Linked DNA regions of Bradyrhizobium sp. AZCC 1610. The protein of the gene in region 1 binds, or shares a complex with, the protein of each later gene. Links are inferred from orthologs where the notes say so. Each region holds a gene or a part of one and is shown in the gene's direction. Other genes may lie near its edges. The genes, in order: uvrB and V1279_RS05555.

What was found.
Region 2: the proteins of uvrB (region 1) and V1279_RS05555 are in contact, whole or in part, in a crystal structure (PDB 7EGT), measured with the Thermus thermophilus proteins. The link is inferred for Bradyrhizobium sp. AZCC 1610 from one-to-one orthologs. Residues at the interface, in WP_096411307.1 of Thermus thermophilus: Glu23, Leu25, Arg26, Asp27, Gly28, Glu29, Arg30, Phe31, Arg55, Glu326, Asp327, Phe328, Glu379, Ser382, Gln383, His398, Gly400, Arg401; in WP_096412145.1 of Thermus thermophilus: His654, Arg656, Phe657, Gln666, Asp668, Glu669, Lys680, Arg681, Leu682, Ser683, Lys685, Tyr686, Ala687.

Annotation. Positions count from the first base shown.
Region 1 is NZ_JAZHRR010000001.1:732,609-741,768, reverse strand. The notes cover bases 2,970-6,504. They hold uvrB (excinuclease ABC subunit UvrB), read left to right. Parts: upstream 2,970-3,274; coding sequence 3,275-6,304; downstream 6,305-6,504. Other genes in these bases: V1279_RS03685 (cytosolic protein), read right to left, coding at 6,406-6,504; V1279_RS03695 (hypothetical protein), read left to right, coding at 3,008-3,163. Also shown: V1279_RS03715 (sulfite exporter TauE/SafE family protein), read right to left, coding at 1-23; V1279_RS03710 (LysR substrate-binding domain-containing protein), read left to right, coding at 333-1,238; V1279_RS03705 (NAD(P)-binding domain-containing protein), read left to right, coding at 1,228-2,448; V1279_RS03700 (hypothetical protein), read left to right, coding at 2,802-2,924; more of V1279_RS03685, read right to left, coding at 6,505-6,702; V1279_RS03680 (GIY-YIG nuclease family protein), read left to right, coding at 7,027-7,605; V1279_RS03675 (hypothetical protein), read left to right, coding at 7,679-8,944. UniProt on the Escherichia coli protein: The UvrABC repair system catalyzes the recognition and processing of DNA lesions. A damage recognition complex composed of 2 UvrA and 2 UvrB subunits scans DNA for abnormalities.
Region 2 is NZ_JAZHRR010000001.1:1,104,692-1,113,510, reverse strand. Bases 2,540-5,733 are described here. They hold V1279_RS05555 (ATP-dependent helicase), read left to right. Parts: upstream 2,540-2,890; coding sequence 2,891-5,533; downstream 5,534-5,733. Other genes in these bases: V1279_RS05560 (DUF1328 domain-containing protein), read right to left, coding at 2,540-2,602. Outside these bases: V1279_RS05575 (outer membrane protein), read right to left, coding at 1-158; V1279_RS05570 (FAD-binding oxidoreductase), read right to left, coding at 392-1,810; V1279_RS05565 (thioesterase family protein), read left to right, coding at 1,893-2,411; more of V1279_RS05560, read right to left, coding at 2,429-2,539; V1279_RS05550 (ABC transporter ATP-binding protein), read left to right, coding at 5,841-6,764; V1279_RS05545 (ABC transporter permease), read left to right, coding at 6,761-7,522; V1279_RS05540 (L,D-transpeptidase), read left to right, coding at 7,813-8,592; V1279_RS05535 (DUF6691 family protein), read right to left, coding at 8,638-8,819. UniProt on the Escherichia coli protein: A helicase with DNA-dependent ATPase activity. Unwinds DNA duplexes with 3'-5' polarity. Translocates on single-stranded DNA with 3'-5' polarity. Initiates unwinding more efficiently from a nicked substrate than double-stranded DNA.

The DNA of each region.
Region 1 (9,160 bases):
GCTGCGATCATGAGGGGCGTCAAGAGAATCTCCTGCATCAGCCAGCTCAGGTCGAGGTGCCGGCGTCTTCTCCTTCTCCCCGCCCTTCGCGGGGAGAAGGTCGGGATGAGGGGCTGCTTCCGCAAACTCGGTGACAGTCGGACTCGCGGAAGCAGCCCCTCACCCGGCGCTTCGCGCCGACCTCTCCCCGCGAAGAGCGGGGCGAGGTTGAAAAGAACCGCACCGATTCAACCCAAGGCTATCAAAGCCACTATGGCTATTCTTCTGCCTCGCTTGTGACATCGGCGCAAACTGAGTTATCTTGCCCTGGCATCAGTTTTCCTGAGGGTTATGTGCGGCGGCTGCTCTTTCTCAACGGTATCAAGGCGTTCGAGGCTGCGGCCAGGACCGGCAGCTTTGCCGCCGCCGGCGCCGAGCTCAGCGTATCCGCCGCCGCCGTCAGCCGGATGGTGCATCTGCTGGAAGAGCGGCTGGGGGTTGCGCTGTTCGAGCGCAAGGCCAACCGCCTCGTCACCACGGCGGCGGGCCGCGCCTATCAGGGCGGGCTGACGCCGATCTTCGACGCGCTGGCGAGCCTGACCGCGCAGGTCACCGCGCCCTCCAGCGTGCGCGTGCTGACCATCGGCGTAGGTCCCACCTTTGCGATGAAGTGGCTGATCCCGCGGCTGGCGGATTTCCGCAAACACGAGCCGGATATCGACGTCCGCATCACCACCGGCGGCGCCGCGGTGCCGTTCGGCGAGGACTGGAGCTGCGGCATCAAGCTCGGCGGCGGCGAATGGCCCGGCCTGATCGCCGAACCATTATTCGCCGCCGACCTGCTGCCGGTATGCGCGCCGCGGCTTGCGGCCGCGCTCAAACGTCCCGGCGATCTGAAGGGGCCGACCTTGCTCCGGGTTGTGCATTCGCCCGACGACTGGCCGTCATGGCTCGAGGCTGCCGGCACAGCCCGCATCACCGCCCGCGGACCGGAGTTCGAGTTTTACGGCCAGGCGCTGCAGGCCGCCGTCGACGGCCTCGGCATCGCCATGGGCATCCGCCCCTATATCGACGACGACCTCGCCGCCGGCCGGCTGGTCGCGCCGTTTGCGTTAAGCGTGCCGAAAGGCATGCGCTGGTATCTGGTCTATCGCGGCTTCAGCACGGGGCAGCGCGATTTCGCCGCGTTCCGGCGCTGGATTATCCGCGCGGCGGCAGAGCCCGCCACGCGGCGCAGGGGTCAGAGACATGCCGGATGAAAAAATCGAAACGCTCGTGATCGGCGGCGGTCAGGCCGGGTTGGTGATGAGCCACCGGCTGAAGGAGCGCGGGCTTTCGCACCTCGTGCTCGAGCGCCATCGGATCGCCGAGCGCTGGCGCAGCGAACGTTGGGACGGGCTGAAATTCCAGTTTCCCAACTGGTCGGTGCGGCTGCCGGACTTTCCGTTTCCGCACAGCGATCCGGATGCGTTTGCAGACACGGCCGACATCATCAGATACATCGAGGCCTATGCCGGTTTTGTCGCGCCCCCGATCCGCTGCGGCGTCGCGGTGACGCGGCTGTCGCAGCGTGAGCGCGCAGGTTTCGTCGCCGAGACCACCGACGGCACGATCGCGGCGGACAATGTCGTCGTCGCCACCGGTCCCTATCAGCGCAACCTCGTCCCGGACCTGCTGGGCGGTCATCCCGTGTTCCAGGTCCATGCCGCTGACTACAAGAATCCTGGACAGCTTCCGCCGGGCGCGGTGCTGGTCGCCGGCGCCGGCGCATCGGGCGCGCAGATTGCCGAGGAATTGTTGCAGGCCGGCCGCCGCGTCTACCTCTCGGTCGCACGCCACCGCCGCCTGCCGCGCCGCTACCGCGGCCGCGACCTGATCTGGTGGCTCGCCGACATGCGCCTCGATCAGGTCACGCCGGAGGAGCGTGGGCCCGCGCGCCTGGGCCCTGTGATTTCGGGCGCCTATGGCGGCCGCACCATCGACTTCCGCAACTTCGCCGCCGACGGCATGATCCTGGTGGGACGCCTCGAGGCGGCGCATCGCGGCGTGATCGGGATTGCACCCGGCCTTGCCCAAAACCTTGCCGACGCCGACCTCGTCTACACCACCTTCCTCGATACGGTGGACGCGTATGTGAAACGGCGCCGCATGGAGGTGCCCGAAGACCCCGACGCCCGCGCGACGTTCGCCGATCCGCCTTGCGTCACCGCACCGCTCACGCGCCTCGACCTCGCTGCGGAAGGCATCTCCGCGGTGATCTGGGCCACCGGCTACGGCGTCGATTTCGGCTGGATCGATCTTGCGGTCACCGACGCCAAAGGCGAGGCCGTCCACCGCAACGGCATATCCGCCGTGCCGGGCCTGTATTTCCTCGGCCTGCAATGGCTGTCGAAGATGAATTCCTCGTTCCTGTCGGGCGTCGGCGACGACGCGGAAGTGCTCGCCGATCATATTCTCGCGCGGCGGTGAGAGTTCTCGTGTCCCGGACGCGGTGCAGCCTAGGCGATGCGTAGCATCGTCTGGTAACGCTGCTCCGCAGAGCCGGGACCCACAACCATCTCGCCCGAACCTATGGACCCCGGAACGGCAGCGCATCACGCCGCAAAAGCGGCGCGCTGCGCTGCATCCGGGGAACGCGACCCGCAAAAATCAACCGATATGTGAACCCGTTCACAAAGTCCCTGACTCAGCCGTGTTCTTCTGCCGTCATGGGCAACTCCGGGGGACAAGCCATGATCTATGGCGGCTTTGAAATTCAGTCGTTCGAAGCAGGAAGAGGGCTATGGCACGCCAGGATTCAACGGGCCGACCAGGAGCCGGTCATGATCGATGGAATGGCGTTTCCGACGCTCGAAGTCGGTTTCGCCTGGTCGGATCCGGAAGCGGCGATCGCGGATGCGAAAGCCCATATCGATCGTTTCAAGCCGCGGTTCGTGAATCCGTAAGCGCCACTGCTGGAATTAGCGGCCGCGCGCTGGCCGGCCGAATCTCCATACCCCCTCCCGAACAGACCCTGCAGGCGACGCCGGTGCTCTCGAACTGTCCGGACTGCAGCGCCTCGCTCGCGGTCCTGCGCATCATCCCCGGCCGCGCCGGCGTCGAATACTGGACCATGCGATGCACCCGTTGCGGCGGGATCCATCTGGATATCGTCAATCACTCGACCGCTCCGCTGACGACTTAACGCGACGGTTCCGAATCGGCTTGCTGACATCTGCTGACATGACGACGCGCAGCATCGCGCGCGAGGCCGTTTGCCCTTTTCTCGCTGGCTGACTCATCCCATATTCGCCGGATGGCGAAGAAACCTGACACCCCCAAAAAGCCCGGCAAGACTCCCAAATCCAAGGCGCATCGGCCGGACGTGCAGCCGATCGGGCCGTCGCTGGCCGAACTGCTCAATCCCGCGATCAACCGCGGCGATGCTGGCATGGGCTCGGGCACCGGCCTGCAGCCGCCGCCGGACAATTCGTGGGACCGCCGCGCCGGCGGCGAGGCGGCTGCGCATCGCGCGCGCGCTTCGACCAAGGGAACCAGCGAAGACGTTGCCAAACGCGATGTACTGCCATCTGCGACCAAAGGTCTGGAAGAGGCCCCCCAGGCCAATTACGGCACCTCGGCGACCATCCCGACGCTCGACCCCGAACTCGCGCGCCAGCTCGGCCTGCCGACGGCGGAAGACGACGACGAGGCGCTGGCGCGGCCGCCGCGCAACAAGATGGAAGCGCTCGGCGTCAAGGCCACCGCCGATGCCCTGGAGAATCTGATCCGCGACGGCCGCCCGGAATTCAAGGGCGATGACGGCCAGATCAGAGTCTGGGCCCCGCACCGGCCGCCGCGCCCGGAAAAATCCGAGGGCGGCGTACGCTTCGAGATCAAGTCCGAATATGAGCCAAAGGGCGACCAGCCGACCGCGATCAAGGAATTAGTCGAAGGCATCAACCGCAACGACCGCACCCAAGTGCTGCTTGGCGTCACCGGCTCGGGCAAAACCTACACCATGGCCAAGGTGATCGAGGCGACGCAGCGCCCCGCCATCATCCTGGCGCCGAACAAGACGCTGGCCGCCCAGCTCTATGGCGAGTTCAAGAGCTTCTTCCCCGACAACGCCGTCGAATACTTTGTCTCCTACTACGACTACTACCAGCCCGAGGCCTACGTCCCGCGCACCGACACCTATATCGAAAAAGACTCGTCCATCAACGAGCAGATCGACCGCATGCGCCACTCGGCGACGCGTGCGCTCCTGGAACGCGACGACGTCATCATCGTCGCCTCCGTCTCCTGCATCTACGGTATCGGCTCGGTCGAGACCTACACCGCGATGACGTTCGCACTGAAGAAGGGCGAGCGCATCGACCAGCGGCAATTGATCGCCGACCTCGTGGCGCTGCAATACAAGCGCACCCAGGCCGACTTTACCCGCGGCACCTTTCGCGTCCGCGGCGACGTCATCGACATCTTCCCGGCGCACTATGAAGACCGCGCCTGGCGCGTGAACCTGTTCGGCGACACCGTCGAAAATATCGAGGAGTTCGATCCGCTCACCGGCCACAAGCAGGACGATCTCGAATTCATCAAGATCTACGCCAACTCGCACTATGTGACGCCGCGCCCGACCTTGGTGCAGGCGATCAAGTCGATCAAGAGCGAACTGAAATTGCGGCTCGACGAACTCAACAACCATGGCCGCCTGTTGGAAGCGCAGCGGCTGGAGCAGCGCACCACCTTCGATCTCGAAATGATGGAAGCGACCGGAAGCTGCGCCGGCATCGAAAACTATTCGCGCTACCTCACCGGACGCCGCCCCGGCGAGCCGCCGCCGACGCTGTTCGAATACGTGCCTGACAACGCGCTGGTGTTCGCCGACGAAAGCCACGTCACCGTGCCGCAGATCGGCGGCATGTTCAAAGGCGACTTCCGCCGCAAGGCGACGCTCGCCGAATACGGCTTCCGCCTGCCCTCCTGCATGGACAACCGTCCGCTGCGGTTCGAGGAATGGGACATGATGCGCCCGCAGAGCGTCGCGGTGTCGGCGACCCCGAGCGGCTGGGAACTGAACGAAAGCGGCGGCGTGTTCGTCGAGCAGGTGATCCGCCCGACCGGGCTGATCGACCCACCGGTCAACATTCGCCCGGCCCGCACGCAGGTCGACGATCTCGTCGGCGAGGTGCGCGCCACCGCCGCAGCCGGTTATCGCTCGCTGATCACGGTGCTGACAAAGCGGATGGCGGAAGACCTCACCGAATATCTGCACGAGCAGGGCATTCGCGTGCGCTACATGCACAGTGATATCGACACGATCGAGCGCATCGAGATTATCAGAGACCTGCGCCTCGGCGCGTTCGACGCACTGGTCGGCATCAATCTGTTGCGCGAGGGCCTCGACATTCCCGAGTGCGCGCTGGTCGCGATCCTCGACGCCGACAAGGAGGGCTTTTTGCGCAGCGAGACCTCGCTGATCCAGACCATCGGCCGCGCCGCGCGCAATGTCGACGGCAAGGTGATCCTCTATGCCGATCAGATGACCGGCTCGATGGAGCGCGCCATCGCCGAGACCGACCGCCGCCGCGAGAAGCAGGTCGAATACAACACCGCGCACGGCATCACCCCGGAGAGCATCAAGAAGTCGATCGGCGACATCATGAACTCTGTCTACGAGCGCGACCACGTGCTGGTCGAGATCGGCGACGGCGGCATGGCCGACGATGTGATCTCGATCGGCCACAATTTCGAGGCTGTTCTCTCCGACCTCGAAACCCGCATGCGCGAAGCCGCCGCCGATCTGAACTTCGAGGAAGCCGCCCGCCTCCGCGACGAAGTCAAACGCCTCCGCGCGACGGAAATGGCCGTCGTCGACGACCCGACCGCGAAGCAACGCGCCGTGCAAGGCAAGGCGGGGGCGTATGCGGGAACGAAGAAATACGGCGAGGCGGCGAATTTGCCGGTCAGCGCGATGAAGAAGAAGAGCGTCTCTTCAGCGCTCAAGGCCAGCCGAGGCGGCGCTCCCACTTCCCCCTCGCCCCGTTCTTCACGGGGTCGAGACGAGCGAAGCTCGCTCTTAGAGGGTCGGGGTGAGGGGCAATCCACGGGTGGTGCTGGTGCTAGCCCCTCCAAAATCCACAAACCCCACCTAGACGAAATGCACGGCCCAGAGTCCCTGCCCTTCCGCCCCGCCGGCGCCAAGCCGCGCAAGCCCGAGCCCGCCAGCGGCAGCAAAATCTTCCAGCCCACCGACTCCCGCCAATCCGGCCCCGAGTTCGGCCCCGCCCCCCGCTCAAGCGGCGGCGCACCGGGACATCGCGGTGGGTGGAAGAAGAGGTAGGAGATCAATGATCGCTACCCGGCAGTCTTCGTTCGCAATGGACGGAAGTCCTTGCGACTCAACCGCGCGTCATGACCCGCGGCCAGCACATCAAAACCGGTTCACCGCTGTTCTTGAAGAATCGGCGCACCGAGTTCATCGAAACGAAAGAGCTGAAACACCCGCTGGCCATTGAAGTCGAGCACTCTCAAATCATCGGTCTCGCGCAGACCGCTCTCGACCGCTTGAAAATGCCCGCCGTAGCGCTCCTTGGCGAGCGACACTGGAACCTCAAACGCGACGAACTTGCCAACCCCTTTGTGCCTGAGCTCCTCGAGAAGCTTCGGATCATGTAAGGACTCGTGCGACGTGAGAATGAGCAGCGGCCCACTCGCCGTGAGCAGCAAAAGCGATTTCATCGGACTCTCCTTCGCGGTTGGACTGAATTCACGCCTCATGTTCAGTCTGGTTGGACGGTGTCGCCGACGCGCCCAGTATAAGCCAGTTCACCGTTGATAACGATTCCGGGTGGACATGATCTTGTACTCTTGGGCGGACCCGGATGCTCGGCCGCATCGAGGTAAGTGACGCGCATGTCCGGAAGTCGGGTTCACGATTCCACCATTCGCTTATGCGCGGCCATCTCCACCGCAACAGCCTAGGGGGTACCTACACCGTGCCTGTGCCCACAGGATCATTGCACCACACGCGTGGATTGTATTAGGATCAAATTGGGGGAAGAGATGGCGGAGTTGACCGAATACGAGCTGCGCTTCCTATCGAGCCAACGCATCGACGAGAGCGAGGTCATGGACTGCGCCGACATGTCGCCGCGCCGCTACAAGTGGGCGATGGAGGAAGAGGGCTACCTCTTCTGCATCGCTCCGCGCTCCTGCTACACGAACCACCGCCTTCGTAGCCGCGTGGGGCACTGCATTGAGTGTGATACGGCACGCATCGCGTTCGTTCGGCGGCATCACGCCGAAGCTTACATTTACATAGCCGGTTCGCTCGGCTCAAGAGTAGTGAAGGTCGGCAACGCACTCTGGCCTGAGCGTCGGGTTTCCGCGCTCAATTCGCGCTGCTACGGCAGCATCCGGGATTGGGTAATGCTCTACCACATTAAGTTCGTCGACGCGGGCAAGGTCGAGTTCGGAGCGCATCGCCGCCTATTCGGCTATCGACGTGGCCGCCAAGAGATATTCAGATGCAACTACGAGCTTGCGCGCAAGGCTCTCACGGAAGCGGCAACGGGTTATGCCGGTCAAGACGAATGGGAGCATCGATACGCGGCGATACGGTATGGATTCGACCATGAATAAGTAACCGATCAGCGACCATCGATCCGATGATTGTTCGGGCTCGCACCAGATCGTGCAGCCCGCATCGAAGTAAATGGAAGAAGCCAAAATTCTTTGGGTGACAGAGTTGCCGCTTACCATCAACACAAACCAAATTCCGGGCCTGATCACTTGGTTTAACGGCTTCATCGGGTTTCGCGACATTCAAAAGCGGATCGAACGCGTCGAAGCAAAACTTCAAGATATCGGCTTTGATGTACCAGCACTGAATCGAAGATATTATTTTCACTCAACCTACAAAAGCCTTGTCATTCGAAATCGGACGTACGGCAGAATTGATGTCAAAAATCCCAATAACAATCGAGCCTTAACACTTATTGGAGCGGTAAGAGAATTTTCTACGCAGCTCAATTCAAAGCAACAGGAGCGATTGCGTGCCCGGATTATAGGATCGCTCGATCCAGATCGAGATATCCGCGAATTTGAACATGAAATGCGAGCGTTTGTTCACTACAAGGGAGCAGGGCTATCCGTCATTCCTTCCGACGGAGATAACGACGGACGGTTTGATTTTCTGGTCAAGGGGAGTAAGGGCGAATTCGAACTAGAATGTAAGACGTTTTCCGAAAGTATTGGCAATGCCATTTCGATAGATGACAGCATACATGTATTCAGGGCTTTTAAGCGCACGCTGCATCAACAATCTAATTTCAGGGAAAGCGGAATTATCACTCTGACTTTTCCAAAACGTCCAGAAATGTCCGAAGGACAGGTCGCAACCGTTATCACCGGATTCCTTTCTGGCGCCTCCGGAGCGATAGAACGTGATAACTACTCGATAACGTTTGAGAGACGCAGCGATTGGGAAGCTCTACTTCAGAATAAGATGCGAGAAGCAGTAGTAAATGATATCGCAAGCAGATTTGACGAGCACAACTCGCATTCCATGGTCACGCTATCCAAAGACCACGCCGTAATGTTTGTCATTCGTAGCCGCCGCGCTTCGCGTCCCGCAACTTCGATATTTGATCGGCTTAAGAAAGCTAGCGAGCAATTCTCTAAAATGCGCCCTGCCGTAGTTTGGGGACATTTTCTAGGCTTCGGTGAAATTGAGTTCAAAGAATTGCTGGAGGGACAAAAGCTCGGTCAACGGGCGCTTGATGCGTTCGGCCATTACTTGTTCAAGAGTCCAAACCGAAGCTACGTTTGTAGATTGCGCCTTAGCGCTGACGGAGACTCTTTTCGACCCACCCATCAGTTCAGCCCGAGCCTAGTGCTACCAAAGGGAATTAGCGGTGGCGGACCAGCGTACGACCTGACTTCGAACGTCTCGAAATTTGATCCAATGGTAACGCAATAACAGTTGGAAGCAGGATGAAACTCGGCTTCGAAGAATCCCAATCGCCCTACACCAGCGGCACGCAGAAGGCGCGCGCCTGGACCGAAGCCTGGGTAAGCGCTTGGGCGTATTGCCCGCACTGCGGCAACGCGAAGATGTCGCAATTCCCGAACAACAGCCCGCTCGCCGACTTCCTTTGCGGATCGTGCAGCGAGGAATTCGAACTCAAGAGCCAGA
Region 2 (8,819 bases), 370 kb from region 1 along the record:
GCCGCATACGCTCCGCCGCCGTAAACGCCGGCATAGAATCCGGTCCAGTTATAGTGAGGCGAAGGCAGGTCCGGAATACGAAGATCGGTAGCCTTCGCCGCCGGTCCTGCCAGTAAAAAGCCACAAGCCGCAACAATCCCCCAGGAAACAAAACGCATCAACGCACCTCATCACGCACGACACACGCAACACATGTTGCGGAACCAAGCTGAAGAGGGAACTTCGGGCGCGACGATGTTTAAGTCGGGCGGCGCTGTGTCGGAACGAGGCTATGTTTGGAACCAAACTGCGACAGCCGCCACAATGTACAACCCTTGAGCGAACAACGCCGTTGCAGGACTTCGACCGCCACCTGCGGTTTCAGCGCGAAGGTGGCGGGCCCCGGGCGCGGTTAGTTCACCGGCACGATCTTGCCGGGATTGAAAATGTTCTGCGGGTCGAGCGCCTGCTTCAGCGCACGCATGGCGTCGATCGCCTCGGGACCGAGTTCGGCCTCGAGGTATTTCTGCTTGCCCTGCCCGATGCCGTGCTCGCCGGTGCAGGTGCCGCCCATCGACTGCGCCCGCTCGACCAGGCGATGCATGAAGTCCTCGCCGCGCGCCATTTCTTCCGCATTGTCGACGTCGCAGACCAGCGAGCAGTGGAAGTTGCCGTCGCCGACATGGCCGACGATCGGCGACAGCAGATTGAGCCGCTTCAGATCGTCCTCGGTCTCGGTGACGCAATCCGCCAGCCTTGAGATCGGCACGCAAACGTCGGTCGCGACCACGCCCGCGCCGGGGCGCAGCGCCTTGACCGACCAATAGGCGTCATGCCGCGCCTGCCAGAGTTTTGTGCGGTCCTCGGGCTTGGTTGTCCAGGTGAAATCGCCGCCGCCGCATTCCCTGGCGATCTCGCCGAAATTCCTGGACTGCTCGGCCACCTCGACCTCGCTGCCATGAAATTCCAGAAGCAGCAGCGGCGTCTCCGGCAGGGTCAGCTTCGAATAGGAATTGCAAGCGCGGACCTGCTCGGCGTTGAGCAGTTCGATCCGCGCGAGCGGAATGCCGGTCTGGATGGCCAGGATGGTCGCCTGACAGGCGCCGCGCACGGTTTCGAACGAACAGGCGGCGGCTGCGATCGTCTCGGGGATACCGCGCAGCTTGATGGTAAGTTCGGAGATGATGCCGAGCGTGCCCTCGGCACCGACGAACAGATGCGTCAGGTCGTAACCGGCCGCTGATTTCTTCGCCCGCGTGCCCGTCGTGATGATCTCGCCGTCGCCGCGCACCACTTTGAGCGCCAGCACGTTGTCGCGGATGGTGCCGTAACGCACCGCGTTGGTCCCTGAGGCCCGCGTCGAGGCCATGCCGCCGAGCGAAGCGTCGGCGCCGGGATCGATCGGGAAGAACAGCCCCTGGTCGCGCAGATGCTCGTTCAGCGCCTTGCGGGTCACACCTGGCTGGATCACGCAATCAAGGTCCTCGGCATGAACTTCGAGAATCCGGTTCATGTCGCGCAGGTCGATGCAGACGCCGCCGGCGGGCGCATTGACCTGGCCCTCCAGCGAAGTGCCGGTGCCGAACGCAATCACGGGAACGGAGTGTTTGGCGCAGATCCGCACCAGGTCCTGGATGTCGACGGCTTCCTGCGCCATCACCACGGCATCAGGCGGCTGCGTCGGCAACCAGGTGGTGGTATGGGCGTGCTGTTCGCGCACCGCCTGCGAGGTGATCAGCCGATTGCCGAATCGCGCCGCCAGCGCCTCAATGGCGCTTGCCAGCGCCTGCGGCTCCGGCCGCTTTAAATTATTCGATATCGTCGTCGCCACGCCAAGTTCCTCCGGATTTGAGCGGACCGTGGCAAAGGATATAAGGGGGGTCAAGAGACCCGCAAAAACAAAGGGATGGATGATGACGACCGCTGCCGCCGCCAAGGATGATTTGAAGGATATGCCGCTGCCGCCGGCCCCGTTCCTGTCCTCGGTGATGCAGATCGAACCGCAATGGATCGACTACAACGGCCACCTCAACATGGCCTATTACAACGTCATGATGGACCGCGCGATCGACGAGATGTGGCTGCAACTCGGGATCGGGCCGGCCTACATGAAGGAACGCCACTGCTCGACCTTTACCGCCGAATGCCATGTTCGCTATCTGCGCGAGATTCACCTTGGCGATCCCGTTCAGATTTCGGTTTATCTGTTAGGCCATGACGAGAAGCGGCTGCATACGTTCGAGGAATTGCGGCAGGCGACCGACGGCTGGCTCTCCGCGACGTCGGAAAACATGACGCTCCATATGGACATGAATGCGCGGAAAGTGGCGCCCTTCCCGCCCGACATCCGCGCCCGCATCCAGGCGGTGGGGGATTCTCATGCGGCGGTTCCGCGGCCCGAGGGCATCGGCCGCAAAGTCGCGATGCCCTGAGATAGCCCATCCGGTCGCTAGACGTTGCTGCGTCCGCGCACCACTCCGACCACCGCTGAGACCAGAAACAGGATCACGGCGATAAAGAAGATCGCCTTGGCGATGTCAACGGAAGCGCCGGCGATGCCACCGTAGCCCAGAACACCCGCGATCAATGCGATGACCAGAAACGTAACGACCCAGCTCAACATCACATGACCTCAATTGGCTGTTGCTTTCGCGACGGCAACGACTGAAGCGTCGCGCATCGCCTACAGGACCAATCCGGGCCGGTAATGTTGGTTCCGGGCGGCAAAATCGCGAAATTTGACGATTCCGGCGGAACAAAATCGCAGCGTAGCCTCAAAATCCGGCCTGCAAACGCGATCGCATAAACCTGTCAAAACGGCCGGCGAGGCCCTATATGGCCCTCAATCCCTGCTAAGAAGGCTCCCCTTTACCGCCTCACGGTGCCATCGTGGGGCCAACACGATTCGAGCATGACCGAGCCGAGCAAACTGCCCCATCGCGGCGTCCCCGAGCACCAGCCAGCGGCTGGCGGCATCGCCGCGCGTGCGCGGGCCGCGGCCGGCCCGCAATATCTGAACGGGCTCAATCCCGAACAGCGCGAGGCGGTCGAGACGCTGGACGGACCGGTTCTGGTGCTGGCCGGCGCCGGCACCGGCAAGACCCGCGTGCTGACCACGCGGATCGCCCACATCCTGAGTCAGGGCCGGGCTCGCCCGCATGAAATCCTGTCGGTGACCTTCACCAACAAGGCCGCGCGCGAGATGAAGCTGCGCCTCGGCCAGATGCTTGGCCAGGCCGTGGAGGGCATGCCGTGGCTCGGCACTTTCCACTCGATCGGGGGCCGCATCCTGCGCTTCCACGCCGAGCTGGTGCAGCTCAAATCCAATTTCACCGTGCTCGATGTCGACGATCAGGTGCGGCTCTTGAAGCAATTGCTGCAGGCCGAGAACATCGACGACAAGCGCTGGCCCGCACGCATGCTGGCCGGACTGATCGACGGCTGGAAGAACCGCGGCTTGACGCCCGGCCAGGTGCCGGCGGGCGAAGCCGTCATGTTCGGCAACGGCAAGGGCGGCAAACTCTACGCCAGCTACCAGGAGCGGCTGAAAATCCTCAACGCCGCCGATTTCGGCGATCTGCTGCTAGAGAACATCCGGCTGTTTCGTGAAAACCCCGATGTGCTGCGGCAGTACCAGAACCGCTTCAAGTTCATTCTGGTCGACGAATATCAGGACACCAACGTCGCGCAGTATCTATGGCTCCGGCTGCTGTCGCAGGCGCCGTCGCGGCCGGGGGTCCCGCTTTCCGCGATCATTCCGGGCGAGATCACCTCGCCCCACTTGCGGGGAGAGGTCGGATTGCAAAGCAATCCGGGTGAGGGGGACTCTTCGCAGGCTGAGCTCGTGGAAGGAGCCCCTCACCCCGACCCTCTAAGAGCGAGCTCCGCTCGTCTCGACCCCGTGAAGGACGGGGAGAGGGAGAAGAACGCCCCCGCCGCTCCCCTCAAGAACATCTGCTGCGTCGGCGACGACGACCAGTCGATCTATGGCTGGCGCGGCGCGGAGGTCGACAACATCCTGCGCTTCGATCACGATTTTCCCGGCGCAAAAGTCATCCGCCTCGAGCGCAATTACCGCTCGACAGGTCACATCCTGGCCGCCGCCTCGCATCTGATCGCGCACAATGAAGGCCGTCTCGGCAAGACGCTGCGCACCGAGGATGTCGACGGCGAGAAGGTCACCGTAACAGGCTCCTGGGATTCGGAAGAGGAAGCCCGCGCCATCGGCGAGGAGATCGAGGAACTGCAGCGATCAGCGGAAAACCTCAACGAGGTCGCGATCCTGGTGCGGGCCTCGTTCCAGATGCGCGAGTTCGAAGATCGCTTCGTCACGCTCGGCCTGCCCTATCGCGTGATCGGCGGTCCCAGGTTCTATGAGCGCGCTGAAATCCGCGACGCGCTGGCCTATCTGCGCGTGATCAATTCGCCCGCCGATGACCTCGCCTTCGAGCGCATCGTCAATGTGCCCAAGCGCGGCCTTGGCGACGCCACCGTGCAGATGCTGCACGACCACGCCCGCAAGCGCCGCATCCCCTTGTTCGAGGCCGCCCGCGCCGTAGTCGAGACCGACGAGCTGAAGCCGAAGGCGCGCGGGAGCCTGCGCGACGTGGTCGCGCAATTCGACCGCTGGCGCGCCCAGCGCGAGGTCACCACACATACCGAGCTCGCCGAAATCGTGCTCGACGAGAGCGGCTATACCGAGATGTGGCAGAAGGACCGCTCGGCCGACGCCGCGGGCCGGCTGGATAATTTGAAGGAACTCGTGCGCTCGATGGAAGAGTTCGAGAACCTGCAAGGTTTTCTCGAACACATCTCGCTGGTGATGGACCGCGACGGCGGCGCCGAGGAGGAAGCAGTGTCGCTGATGACGCTGCATTCGGCCAAGGGGCTCGAATTCGACAATGTGTTCCTGCCCGGCTGGGAGGAAGGCCTGTTTCCGAGCCAGCGCACGCTCGACGAACAGGGTCGCGCCGGCCTCGAAGAGGAACGACGCCTCGCCCATGTCGGCCTGACCCGCGCCCGCCGCCGCGCCAAACTCTATTTCGCCACCAATCGCCGCATCCACGGCACGTGGTCGACCACGATCCCGTCGCGCTTTCTCGACGAGCTGCCCTCAGCCAATGTCGAGATCACGGAGTCCAAGGGCGGCTCCGGCTGGGGCGGCAGCGGCGGCTACGGCCCCTCACGCTTCGACAATGTCGAATCCTTCGGCTCCAGCTACACCACGCCGGGCTGGCAGCGCGCACAGGCCAATCGCAACCGCGGCCAGAGTGGTCGCGGACAGGCCCGCGGCGGTTTCGAGGAAAACCAGTCGCCATTTTCAGGCTCGCGCAGCGATGCCTTCTCACGCAACAAGCGTGGCCCGATAGTGATCGAAGGTGAACTGGTCGCGAAATCCACCGGCACGGTTTCGGAATTCTCGCTCGACGACCGCGTGTTTCACCAGAAATTCGGCTACGGCCATGTGGTGAAAATCGACGGCAACAAGCTGACGATTGCGTTCGAGAAAGCCGGCGAGAAGAAGGTGGTCGATAGTTTTGTGGAGCGAGTGTAAACTCGCCTCATGAACCACAAGCGCAAGCGCCCGAAGTCCGCCCGCGCCGGCTGTCTGTTGTGCAAGCCGCACAAGGCCAATGGCTGTTACCCGCGTCATAAGAATATGCAGTTTGGAGACCGTCGGCGTTTTGAGGCTGGCAGAGAACAAATACGCTGCGAAGGCTTCGTTACAGCAAAGTAGATTCCACCATTGCGGAATGCTCCGCGCGTTCCTATCTCCCGGTTCCCACCCTCTCCCGCGTCGATTCGGCCGAAGCGCCGCTTTGTCGTTGCCGACATTTCCATTTCAGACTGCCATGCTCGCGATGCCCCCTATCATATCCGTCTCCAATCTCTCAAAGACCTACGGCTCCGGTTTCAAGGCGCTGAACGGTATCAATCTGGACATCAAGCGCGGCGAGATCTTCGCGCTGCTCGGGCCGAACGGCGCGGGCAAGACGACGCTGATCAGCATCATCTGCGGTATCGCCAATCTGAGCGAGGGCCGCGTCACCGTCGGCGGCCATGACATCAACCGGGACTATCGCGCCGCGCGGTCGCTGATCGGGCTGGTGCCGCAGGAGTTGCACACCGATTCCTTTGAAACCGTATGGGCGACCGTCAGCTTCAGCCGCGGCCTGTTCGGCAAGCCCAAGAATCCAGCGCACATCGAAAAGGTCCTGAAAGACCTGTCGCTGTGGGACAAGAAGGACTCCAAGATCATCACGCTCTCCGGCGGCATGAAGCGCCGCGTGATGATTGCAAAGGCGCTGTCGCACGAGCCGCAGATCCTGTTCCTGGATGAGCCGACCGCGGGCGTCGACGTCGAATTGCGCAAGGGCATGTGGGACGTAGTGCGTACACTCCAGGCTTCCGGCGTCACCATCATCCTGACCACGCATTACATCCAGGAAGCCGAGGAGATGGCCGACCGCATCGGCGTCATCAACAAGGGCGAGATCATCCTGGTCGAGGACAAGGCCGGGCTGATGCAAAAGCTCGGCAAGAAAGAATTGAAGGTGCATCTGCAAAGCAGGATCGATGCGATCCCCGCCTCGCTCGCGGCCTACAATCTCGAACTGTCGGACGACGGCCACGCGGTCATCTACGACTACGATACCAAGGGCGACCGCACCGGCATCACCAGCCTGCTCAACGACCTCAGGAACGCCGGCATTCGCATCTCGGACCTCGATACCCGCCAATCTTCCCTTGAAGACATCTTCGTCAGCCTGGTGAGGGCGCCATGAATTACCGTGCGATCCGCGCCATCTATCTGTTCGAAATGGCCCGCACCTGGCGCACGCTGCTGCAGAGCATCGTCTCGCCGGTGGTCTCCACCTCGCTCTATTTCGTGGTGTTCGGCGCCGCGATCGGCTCCCGCATTACCGAGGTCGAGGGCGTCAGCTACGGCACTTTCATCGTGCCGGGGCTGGTGATGTTGTCGGTCTTGACGCAGAGCATCGCCAACGCCTCGTTCGGTATCTACTTCCCGAAATTCGTCGGCACCATCTACGAAATCCTGTCGGCGCCGGTTTCCTATATCGAGATCGTGATCGGCTATGTCGGCGCGGCCGCGACCAAATCCATCATCCTCGGGCTGATCATTATGGCGACCGCGGCGCTGTTCGTGCCGCTGCATATCCATCACCCCTGGTGGATGCTGACCTTCCTGGTGCTGACGGCCGTGACCTTCAGCCTGTTCGGCTTCATCATCGGCATCTGGGCCGACGGGTTCGAAAAGCTGCAGATGATCCCGATGCTGATCGTGACGCCGCTGACCTTCCTGGGCGGCAGCTTCTACTCGGTGAACATGCTGCCGTCGGGCTGGCGCACCATCACGCTGCTCAATCCGGTGGTGTATCTGATCTCGGGCTTCCGCTGGAGCTTCTACGAGATCGCCGACGTCAGCGTGGCCTTGAGCCTGGGCATGACGCTCGGCTTCCTCGCCATCTGCATGGTTTTGGTGTGGTGGATCTTCCGGACCGGTTACCGGCTGAAGAATTGACGCGAGACTCGTAGCCCGGATGGAGTGAAGCGCAATCCGGGATTCTCGCGATCGAGTGAAGTCCCGGGTTTCGCTTCGCTCCACCCGGGCTACGGTCCGTCGGGACACCGCTCGCGAAAAAGTCAGCACTTTGCCGCCGATTGCGCCGTCCTGACGCCTTGTTTGCGCCGCGGCGGGCGTTAACGATTGCGGGCGCAGGCCACTGGAACCAGTGCCGGTTTCCGGGCATATTGGATGCCGGGGACGGAGAGCCGGCAGCTTTAGTCAGAGGCCTGGAGGCCAAAGGTAAAATGCGTTCCTTCCTCATTGCCGTCGCCGCCCTGACGCTGTTTGCCTCGGGCACGGCCCAAGCCAAGGTCGCCATCACAGTCGACAAGGACAACCAGCAGATGACCGTCGCCGTCGACGGCGTCGAAACGTACCGGTGGCCGGTGTCGTCGGGCCTTCCCTCCTACGAGACGCCGAACGGCAGCTTCCGCGCCTTTCGCATGGAGGAGGACCACTACTCCAAGGAATTCGACGAGGCGCCGATGCCGCACTCGATCTTCTTCACGAAGATCGGCCACGCCATCCACGGCACTGATTCCGTCAACCGTCTCGGCGCTCCCGCTTCGCATGGCTGCGTGCGGCTGTCGCGCGAGAATGCCGCAAAACTCTTTGCGCTGGTCAAGGAGCAAGGCGTGCTCAACACCACGGTGACGCTGTCCGGTTCATCCCAGGTCGCGCTGGCGCGCAATCCGCGGCCGCGCGGCAACACCGCCGTCGCCCGTCGCGCGCCACTGCCGCAATATGATTCCGCCGCCGGCGATCCCGTCGTGATCACGCCGCAACAGCAGCGCGTCGCGCCGCAGACCCGGGCCGACGACGGCTATATATATCCCGCTGATGGTACCTCGAACGAAGCGCGCTATCCGGCGCCGAGCCGCCGCGTCTACGACACCCAAGCCTATCAGCAGCAGCAACAGCAGCAATACTACGACAACCGCGGCTATGCGCCGGCGCCGCAGGGCCACTACTATCAACCGCGGCAGACTTATCAGCAGCGCGGGCTGTTCACCTATCAGGATTAGCCGGGCGGCTTCATCGCGGCCGCAGAACGTCCGCGAGCTACAATCTCAGCCGTCCGTCGCACTCGCCAGCAGGCGCTCGCGTTGCGCCATCAGCCGCGACTGTTGCCAGGCATCGTGAGCCATCATGCCGGCGGCCATCGCGACGACGAAGACGATGACCCCGGGCGACAGCGTCGCCAGGCTCTCCAGCGCCGGCCCCGGGCATAACCCGACAAGGCCCCACCCGA